2 regions of the Patulibacter sp. NPDC049589 genome follow, and region 2 is predicted to be linked to the other one. Evidence: riboswitches for the same ligand, from Rfam matches in the RefSeq annotation. Region 2 holds a riboswitch; the other holds the start of a gene.
The links. Region 2 has a riboswitch for thiamine pyrophosphate ahead of AB0L40_RS11080 (ABC transporter substrate-binding protein). Riboswitches for the same ligand answer to the same signal wherever they lie in the genome.
Positions count from the first base shown of each region.

Region 1: another riboswitch for thiamine pyrophosphate. It lies ahead of thiC (phosphomethylpyrimidine synthase ThiC); the one in region 2 lies ahead of AB0L40_RS11080 (ABC transporter substrate-binding protein).

Region 1 is NZ_JBFAPC010000031.1:9,679-14,667, reverse strand. Features, by position in the region: gene AB0L40_RS08215 (glycosyltransferase family 4 protein) at 1-669, shown strand, start outside; gene AB0L40_RS08210 (HAD family acid phosphatase) at 752-1,723, opposite strand; TPP riboswitch at 1,847-1,955, shown strand; gene thiC (phosphomethylpyrimidine synthase ThiC) at 1,943-3,352, shown strand; gene AB0L40_RS08200 (hypothetical protein) at 3,505-3,699, opposite strand; gene AB0L40_RS08195 (branched-chain amino acid transaminase) at 4,041-4,979, shown strand.
Region 2 is NZ_JBFAPC010000047.1:15,103-20,091, forward strand. Features, by position in the region: gene AB0L40_RS11065 (PaaI family thioesterase) at 1-475, shown strand, start outside; gene AB0L40_RS11070 (ABC transporter ATP-binding protein) at 616-1,416, shown strand; gene AB0L40_RS11075 (ABC transporter permease) at 1,413-2,225, shown strand; TPP riboswitch at 2,342-2,449, shown strand; gene AB0L40_RS11080 (ABC transporter substrate-binding protein) at 2,482-3,576, shown strand; gene AB0L40_RS11085 (hypothetical protein) at 3,641-4,753, opposite strand; gene AB0L40_RS11090 (hypothetical protein) at 4,895-4,989, opposite strand, start outside.

The sequences.
Region 1 (4,989 bases), on a different contig from region 2:
GTCTTCGCGACCGATCCCGACGACGTCGTGGTCGTCCGCAACGGCATCGATCCGGTCGCCCCGGTCGACGACGCCCGCGTCGCCGCGCTGCGCGCCGCGCTCGCGCCCGGCGGCGAGGCGCTCGTCCTGCTCGCCGGCCGCCTCGTCTACGAGAAGGGCTTCCAGGTCGCCCTGGAGGCGTTCGACCGGGTCGCGCGGTCGACCGCCCCGGCCGCGCCGCCGGCCCGCCTGGTCGTCGCGGGCTCCGGACCGCACGAGGCCGAGCTCCACGCCCAGGCGGAGGCGATCGGGCTCGGCGAGCGGATCCGCTTCCTCGGCTGGACCGACGACGCGACGCTGCCGGCGCTGTACCGCGCGGCCGACGTCTGCCTCGTCCCGTCGCTCTACGAGCCGTTCGGCCTCGTCGCGCTCGAGGCCATGCGCGGCGGCTGCGCCGTCGTCGCCGCGGCCACGGGCGGCCTGCGCGAGGTCGTCCCGGAGGGCACGGGCGTCCGCGTCCCGCCGGACGACGTCCGCGCCCTGGCCGCGGCCCTGCGCCGCCTGCTCGACGACCCGGCGCTCCGCCGCCGCCTGGTCACCGCGGGCGCGGCCCATGCCGCCCGCTTCTCCTGGGACGACGCTGCGGCTCGCTGCCTCGACGTCTACGCGGGACTCGGCGTCCGGGTCTGACGGGCGGACCCGGTCGCGGGCCGCCGGTGCCGCCGTGCCTGGGCCGCCGGCGCGGTCGCGCCCGACCCGCCGGCCGTGCCGCTCAGCCCGTGTAGAACGGGTTCGGCAGCTTGAACCGGCGCTCGGAGTAGCCGCCGGAGAGATCGCTCTCCTGGTCGCCGACGTTCGCGACGATCGTGTAGCCGCGGGCCTCGATCGCCGCCCGCTCGGCCGTCTTGTAGGTGGCGGAGCTGCCGAGCGGATCGTCCTTCAGCGACAGGCCGTCCCAGCCGCTGTAGCCGGCGGCCTGGAGGTTGCGGATCGTCGTCTCGCGCAGCCCCGGCACGAGCGACGGCCGGGCGGTGATCAGGAAGACCGCCATGCCGCGCTGCTTGGCGAGCGCGTAGGCGTCGGACACGCCGGGCATCCGCGTCCCGGTCCCGCCGAGGGCGCCCGGGAACTGCCCGACCGAACCGCTCTCCGGATCCGATCCGGGCACGCCGATGTAGTTCGACAGCAGCGTCTCGTCGATGTCGAAGACGACGGCGGGACGGATGACGTTGCGGCAGTCGGACGCGTCGGGCGACGCGAGCGACGGCGTGGCCGCGGCCTTCGCCGCGGCGGCGCGCCGGGCGGCGGCGCGGGCGCGCCGGCTCAGCGTCCGGGCCTTCGCGCGGGCCTTCGCGCGAGCGGACGCCGTCGCCCCGCGCTTGCGCGCCAGGCGCGTGCTGGCGGCCTTCGCCGACCGGGCCCGGCGGGCGGCGGTCGCCGACGCCTTCGCGGTGCTCGCGGCGCGGGCGATCTGGGCGGCCGTCGGCGGGACGATCGTCGGGGGCGTGGACGTCCCCTCCGACCCGACCGGCAGCCCGTAGGCGCGGCAGGCCGCGACGACGGCGGCGAGCTGGTCGCCGCGCTCCTGGATCCAGCGGCTCGCCGGCGCGGCCGCGGCGACGACGTCCGCGCCGTAGTGGCCGCTCTGCAGGTACTCGGTCTTCGTCTCGGCGCTCGCGGCCTGCGGCACGAGGAGCGCGGAGGCGGAGAGGGCGACGACGACGGCTGATCGCACGCGGTGCATCCGGGCATCCTCCCCGATCGGGGGGTCCGCAGCGTTACAGATCGGTGTCGTCCGTCCTGCCGGAGCCGTGCGGCCCGCCCGACCGGGACGCGTGCGCCGCTCGCCGCGCTACGCTCGCCGGACCAACCACATCCGGGGGGTCCCAGGCAGGGGCTGAGATTGCGCTGATCCGCGCTGACCCGACGACCTGATCCGGTTCATACCGGCGGAGGGAGCATCATGGAACGGCACGTCTTCGACGAGGACGGGACGCGCGGGGTGGGCGGGAACGCATGCACCCAGCACCGCGCGGCGAACGAGGGCACGGTGACGCCCGAGATGGCGCGCGTCGCCGAGCGGGAGGGGCTGAAGCCGGACGTCGTCCGCGCCGAGGTCGCCCGGGGCAGGATGGTGATCCCCGCCAACCGCCACCACGCGGCGCTGGACCCGATGGCGATCGGGCTGAAGGCGCGCGTGAAGATCAACGCGAACATCGGCTCGAGCCCGACGACGAGCTCGTTGGCGGAGGAGGTCGAGAAGCTCGAGCTCTCCCAGCGCTGGGGCGCCGACACGGTCATGGACCTGTCGACCGGCAAGCGGATCCGCGAGACCCGCCAGGCGATCATCGACGTCGCCACGCTGCCGATCGGGACCGTCCCGATCTACGAGGCGCTCGAGCGGGTGAAGACCCCCGAGGACCTCTCGATCGACCTGCTCCTGGAGGTCATCACCGAGCAGGCCGAGCAGGGCGTCGACTACATGACGATCCACGCCGGCGTCCTCCTGGAGCACCTCGCGCTCTGCCGGCACCGCCTGACGGGGATCGTCTCCCGCGGCGGCGGCCTCCTGGGGCGCTGGATGGTCCACCACGAGCGGCAGAACCCGCTCTACGAGCACTTCGACCGCGTCCTGGCCGTCTGCGCCGAGCACGACGTGACGATCTCGCTCGGCGACGGGCTGCGGCCCGGGTCGATCGCGGACGCCTCGGACGCGGCGCAGTTCGCGGAGCTCGACACGCTCGGCGAGCTCGTCGGTCGCTGCCGGGCCGCCGGCGTCCAGTGCATGGTCGAGGGCCCCGGCCACGTCCCGCTGCACCAGTTGCAGGAGAACGTCGAGCGCCAGCAGCGGATCTGCGACGAGGCGCCGTTCTACACGCTCGGCCCGCTCGTGACCGACATCGCGCCTGGCTACGACCACATCACGAGCGCCATCGGCGCGGCGGTCGTGGGCTGGCACGGCACCTCGATGCTCTGTTATGTCACCCCGAAGGAGCACCTGGGCCTGCCCGACGCCGAGGACGTCAAGCAGGGCCTGATCGCGTACCGGATCGCGGCGCACGCGGCCGACCTGGCGCGCGGGGGAGCCCACGGGGCGCGGGCGGCCCGGTGGGACCGTGAGCTCTCGAAGGCGCGGTTCGACTTCGACTGGAACCGCCAGTTCGACCTGTCCGTCGACCCGGACACCGCCCGGTCGATGCACGACGAGACGCTGTCGGACGACTACTTCAAGACCGCGGAGTTCTGCTCGATGTGCGGGCCGAAGTACTGCCCGATGCACAACTTCCGCGACGTCGACTGGGGTCGCTTGGAGGCCCTGGGCGCCGAGCGCTCGCTGGCGGCGGCGGAGCGGACCCGCGTCGGCGCGGACTGATCTCGGCTGCGCCCGGACGCAGCTCGGGCCCGGCCGATGGCCGGGCCCGAGGGGGCCGACCGGCGGCGACGCCGGTCAGGGACGGTCTCGCGGTGCCGCGTCGGACGACGGGACCGCGGTGCCGCTGGAGGGCCGCGCGGCGGCCCGGGCGCTCAGGCCGCGACGGGGCGGCCGTCGGCGACGGTCGCCTGCACGGAGACCCGGCAGTGGCCGAGGGCCTCTGCGTCGATGGCGTCCGGCGCGTGGCCGTCGTCGGTGAAGACGTCGTCGAGGTTGCCGCCCTGCTGGGCGAGGGTCGCACGGACCCGGCGGTCGCGGTCGGCGGTGTCGATCGTGCGGTCGGTCATGGTGCCTCCGTTCGCCGGGGAGTTGACGGCCGGAGAGGCTGCTCCGGAACCCGACGTCTCACCACACCGTAGGTGGGCCCCCGCGGAGCGTCCACGGCCCGTGCCGGACCGTGCGACGGATGGGGGGTCACCCGCGACCGCGCCCGGACGTCCGTCGGACCCACCGCCCGCCGGCTCCGGCCCCGGCGCCCCTCGCCGTCGGGCTCACGACGGGCGGCAGCCACCACCCCGACGACGGCGATCGTCCGGGCGGTCCCCGCGGGGAGGACCGCGGTAGAGTCCGTCGTTCCGTCCCGCCGCCACGGCCGCGGGACGCGAGTCCACGGACGAGGAGCGTCGCGGTGCCGCAGGGCGATTTCATCTGGAAGAACGGCGAGCTGGTCCCGTGGGCCGACGCGAAGGTCCACGTCCTCACGCACGCGCTGCACTACGGCACGGGCGTCTTCGAGGGCGTCCGCTGCTACGACACGGCGTCCGTCGGGCCGGCGGTCTTCCGCCACCAGGAGCACGTCGACCGGCTGTTCAAGTCGGCCGAGCTCTTCTACATGCCGGTCCCGTTCACGCAGGAGCAGATCCGCCAGGCGACGCTCGAGACGATCGCGGCCAACGGCCTGCGCTCGTGCTACATCCGGCCGCTGATCTTCCGCGGCGAGGGCCCGATGGGGCTCAGCCCGCTGGACTCGCCGACCGACGTGATCATCGCCTGCTGGGAGTGGGGCTCCTACCTCGGCGACGAGGGCAAGTCCAAGGGCGTCCGCGCCAAGGTCTCCTCCTGGCGCCGGCTCTCGCCGTCGGGCCTGATCCCGCACGCCAAGGCGTCCGGCCAGTACCTGAACTCCGTGCTCGCGAAGATCGAGGTCACGAAGGCCGGCTACGAGGAGGCCATCCTCCTCGACGACCGCGGCATGGTCTGCGAGGGCTCGGGCGAGAACATCTTCGTCGTCCGCGAGGGCCAGATCGTCACGCCGCCGCAGTCGGCGTCGATCCTCGACGGCATCAACCGCCGCTCCGTGATCACGATCGCCCGCGACCTCGGCTACGAGGTGATCGAGCGCGACCTCGGCCGCGCCGAGCTCTACCTCGCCGACGAGATCTTCCTCACGGGCACCGCCGCCGAGCTGACGCCGGTGCGCGAGGTCGACGACCACACGATCGGCGCGGGCGGCATGGGCCCGATCACGTCCGAGCTGCAGCGCGTCTTCGAGGACGCCCTGCACGGGCGCGACGAGCGCTACGCCGGCTGGCTCGACCCGGTCCCGGTGCGCGAGCAGGTCGGCTGAGCACGATGGG
Region 2 (4,989 bases):
GACGATCACCTGGGAGGACCCGCTGGCCACCGCGGGCGCGGGCGCGGCCCTGTCGGGGCTCGAGTTCCTGCGGAAGGTCGCGGCCGGCGAGATCCCGCCGCCGCCGATCGCGCGCCTGATGGGCTTCGGCCTCGGCGAGGTGGGCGAGGGCGTGGCGGAGTTCGTCGGCACCCCGGACGAGTCCGTCTACAACCCGATCGGGATGGTCCACGGCGGCTACGTCTGCACCATGCTCGACTCCGCGCTCGGCTGCGCGGTGCACACGACCCTCCCGGTCGGCGTCGCGTACACCTCGATCGAGATCAAGGTGAACTACCTGCGGCCCGTCCACGCGAACGCCGGCGAGCTGCGGGTGCTCGGCCGCGTCACGAAGCCCGGCCGGCGGGTCGCCTTCGCCGAGGGCGACGTGCGAAACGCCCAGGGCCGCGTCCTCGCGACCGCCCAGAGCTCCCTGCTGATCATGGGGCCCGCCTGAACGGCGGGCGGCCGGGTGCCCCGGCCCCGTCGCGGCCGGCGAGCGGGACCGGGAGCGCGGTCGACCCGCGCCCCGGGCCCGGGGCGGGCGGCCGGTCCGCGGACGGGCCAGGACGGACGGGCCGGTAGCCTGGGCCGCCGGTGCAGGACGCGACCCTCCCGGCCCCGCCGGCCGCCCCCCTCGTCGCGCGCGGCGTCCGCCGCGCCCTCGGCGGCCTGCCGGTCCTGGACGGGGTCGACCTCGACATCGGCCCGGGCGAGGTCGTGGCCCTCGTCGGCCCGTCGGGCTGCGGCAAGTCGACGCTGCTGGAGCTCGTCTGCGGGCTCCAGGCCCCCGACGGCGGCGAGCTGCGGGCACATCCCGCGGCGCTGATGCCCCAGCGCGACCTGCTGCTGCCGTGGCTGGACGCCCGCGACAACGTCGCGCTGCCGCTGCGGATCGCCGGCACCGGGCGCCGCGAGGCCCGGGAGCGCGCCGGCGAGCTCCTGGACCGCGTCGGGCTCACCCGCTTCGCCCGCAGCCGCCCCGACCAGCTCTCCGGCGGCATGCGCCAGCGCGTGGCCTTTCTGCGGGCCCTGGCCACCGAGCGCGACCTGCTCTGCCTCGACGAGCCGTTCGGCGCGCTGGACGCGATCACGCGGGAGGACCTGCGGGGCTGGCTCGCCGACCTGCTGGACGCCCGCCCGCGCAGCGTCCTGCTCGTGACCCACGACGTCGAGGAGGCCGTGTTGCTCGGCGACCGCGTCGTCGTGCTGTCGCCCCGGCCGGCGCGGGTGACCGCGGTGGTCGGCGTGGCGGCGGCCCGGGTCGGACGCGATCCCACCGACCCGTCGCTGGTCGCGGCGCGGCGGACGGTCCGCGACGCGCTGCACGCGGCGATCACCGGCGACCGCGACCACGCCGCCGCCGAGCGGGACGCCGACCACGGGGGCGGCGCGTGATCGGCCCGTCCCGGGCCTCCCGGCCCCCGGGCGACCGCCGGCCCCTCCCCCGCGCGGTCCGTGTCCTGCTCGGCGTCGTCGGCCCGCTGCTGCTGCTCGGCGGGTGGCAGGCGTACGTCCGGCTCGCCCACGTCGACGAGATCCTCCTCCCCGCGCCCACCACCGTCCTCAGCTCCCTGGTCGACGACCGCGACCTGCTCTGGCACGCGTTCGCCCGGACCGCGCAGGAGATCCTCCTCGGGCTCGCGATCGCGTTGGTGGTCGGCGCGCTGCTGGCCGTGGCGATGCACGTCTCCCGCGTCCTGCGGGCCGCGCTGGGCCCGCTCGTGATCGGCACCCAGGCGATCCCGCTGCCCGTGCTCGCGCCGGTGCTCGTCTTCTGGCTGGGCTTCGGGCTGACCCCGAAGCTCGCCATCGTGGCGATCATCTGCTTCTTCCCGGTGACGATCGCGACCCTCGACGCGCTGGACCGCGTCGACCCGGAGCTGCCGCGGCTGCTGCGGACGATGGGCGCGTCACGCTGGCAGCTGATGCGCTGGGTCGAGCTGCCGGCCGCCCTGCCCGCGGCGCTGTCGGGGGCGAAGGTCTCCGTCGCGATCGGCGGGATCGCCGCGATCTTCGCGGAGTACGCGGGCTACGAGCAGGGCGAGGGCGGGCTCGGCGGCGTCATCCAGACCGCGCAGCTGAACACCGCCCGGGCCTTCGCGGCCGTCGCGATCCTCGCCGTCTTCGCCGTGGTGACCACCGGCATCCTCGCGGCGCTGCAGCGCGTCGTGGCGCCGTGGGCGCACCGCCGACCCGGCGCCTGAGGCCGGCCCCCGCGACCGGACGCTCCCCCGCGAGCCGGCCGCCGGCGGCGCGACGTCGCCCCGGGGCGGGTCGCGCGTGCGGCCCCGGGGACGGGCGAGCCGATACCCTCGACGCGTTTGGAGATCCGGGGAGTCCTGGCAGGGGCTGAGAGGGCGCCGGGACCGCGCCGACCCGACGACCTGATCCGGTTCATACCGGCGGAGGGAGCACGATGCAACGATTCGACGGACCGCAGAGCACGCCGGGAGCCGGCCGGTGACGCGCCGACCGCTCGTCCTGCTGGTCGCCGTGGCCGCGACCCTCGGGCTCGCCGCGTGCGGCGAGAAGCAGGAGAACCTCTCCGGCACCGACAAGCCGCCGGAGGCCAAGCTCTCCCTGCTGCTCGACTACCTGCCCAACGCCGACCACGTCGGCATCTTCCAGGCGCAGAGCAGCGGCGGCTTCACGAAGGCCGGGCTCGACGTCGACATCAAGACGCCGGACGACCCCGCCACGGTGCTCAAGCTCGTCGAGGCCGGCAAGGTCGACGTCGGCATCTCCTACGAGCCCGAGGTCCTGCTGGCCCGCGCCCAGGGCCAGAACGTCGTCGCGATCGCGAGCCTCGTGCAGCGGCCGCTGACGTCGCTGATCAGCCTGCCGAAGGCCGGGATCACCAAGGCCTCCGACCTGGAGGGCAAGAAGGTCGGTACCGCCGGCATCCCCTACCAGCAGGCGTACCTCGACACGATCGCCAAGACGGCCGGGATCTCCCCGACGTCGATCAAGCAGGTCGACGTCGGCTTCAACCTCAACCAGGCGCTGATCTCCGGCAAGGTCGACGCGACGCTCGGCGGCTTCTGGAACGTCGAGGGCGTGGAGCTGCAGCAGAAGAAGCGCGACCCGAAGATCTCGCCGGTGAACGACCTGGGCGTCCCGAACTACTCCGAGCTCGTGCTCGTGGCCCGCGGCGACACGCTGACGACGAAGGAGTCGTCGATCCGCCGCCTCGTCCGCGCGATCGGGCAGGGCTACCAGGCCGTGCGCAAGGACCCGGCGGCCGGGGTCGACCCGCTGCTGGACGCCAACAAGGAGCTCGACCCCAAGCTCCAGCGCGAGTCGGTCGCCAAGACGATGGACGCGTTCTTCCCCTCGGGCAAGGACGCCAAGCAGCCGTGGGGCTGGCTCGACACCGACGAGTGGGCCGACTACGCCCAGTGGATGCTGACCAACGGCCTGCTGAAGAAGCAGATCCCGCTGGACAACGTGGTGACCACGGACTTCCTCGCGGGCGAGGGCGCCGGCGTCGGCCGCAAGACCCCGGACGGCGCGGCGCGCCCGGACCAGAGCCTGCCGGGCTACAAGGGCGAGTAGCGGGGCGGGGCCTCGGCCCGCGCCCCGTGGCCGGTCGATCAGGCCGCGGGCGGCGACGCGTCGATCAGGCCGCGACCGGCTCCGGAGCCGGTGCCGCCGGCCGCACCGGCAGCCCCGCCTGCGTCGCGTGGCGCCGGGGTGCCGCCGGGGCGCCGACCGGCACGGTGCCGGACCCGCGCGACGCCAGGGCCTCCGGGCGCGTCGCCATCACGTGCACGGCCGCCAGCGCGCCCCACGGGGCGTAGCGGGCCAGCCAGGCGTCGACCTCGTGCTCCGGCACCCGCGCCCGCGGGTCCCCGGTCAGGATCCGCCCGAGCGCCTTGCGCAGGTTGAGGTCCCCCGACGGCGGCCGGTCGTCGCGGCCCAGCGCCTGCGAGGCGACGAGCGCGAGCGTCCAGGTGCCGATCTCCGGCAGCCGGCCGAGCCGCAGCAGGACGCGGTCGGGGTCGCAGCCCGGCCCCGCGTCGATGCGCCCGGAGGCGAGCTCGCGGGCCGCGCGGTGCAGGGCCGTGGCCCGCTTCGGCGCCAGGCCGCAGGCCTCGAGGTGGGCGGGCACGAGCCCGTGGGCGACGGCCGCGGCGTCCGGGGCGTCCCGCAGGCGCGGGTGCGTCGCGACGTCGGGCGCCCGCGCGGGGCCGTGGCGGGCGATCAGGCGGCGCTCGATCCGGACGGCGTCCTCGTAGGCGATGAGCTGCTCGCAGACGGCGCAGAGCAGGGCCTCGAAGACCGACAGGCGCCGGGAGGGCCCTAGCCACGGCCGGGTGCGGATCGACGGACCGATCAGCGGGTCGTCCCTGTGCGCGGCGACGAACGGCGACAGGTCGACGTCGACCCCGAGGGCGAAGCGCCAGCGCTCCAGCGCGGCCGCGGCGGCCGCCCGGGCGGTCTCGGCGTCCGCGCCGCGCAGGGGACCGTCCCCGCCGCGCGGAGCGCCGCCGGGGACTGAGCGGCCCGGCGCCCCGCGCCCCGCGGCCGGGCCGGCGTGCACGGGCCGGGCGCGCGCCCCCAGCACCACGCGGCCGTCCCGCAGCTGGGCGGCGCGCAGCAGCACGTCGTGGTCGCCGGCGCGGACGAAGCGGAACAGGACGTCGCCGCGGCGGCGCAGCAGGCCTTCCGCCGTGGGCCGCGGCAGGCGGTACGGGCCGGGTGGCCCGATCTCGGCGCGGACCTCGATCACGCGGGGCAGGCTACGCCGCGCGGCGGACGCCCGCGGCGGACGGGCGTCCTGCGGAGCGATCCGGCGCCCACGCGGGGGCCGGAGGACGCACGGGCTCCTGCCGGGGGCCGTCCGCGGTGGGTCGGCCGGCGCTCAGCCGCCTCAGCGGTCGCCGAGCAGGTGCACGTCGACGAGGAACCGGCGGGTGCCCAGGACGGGCGGCATGCGGCGGGCGTCGCGGCGGCCGCGGACGGCCG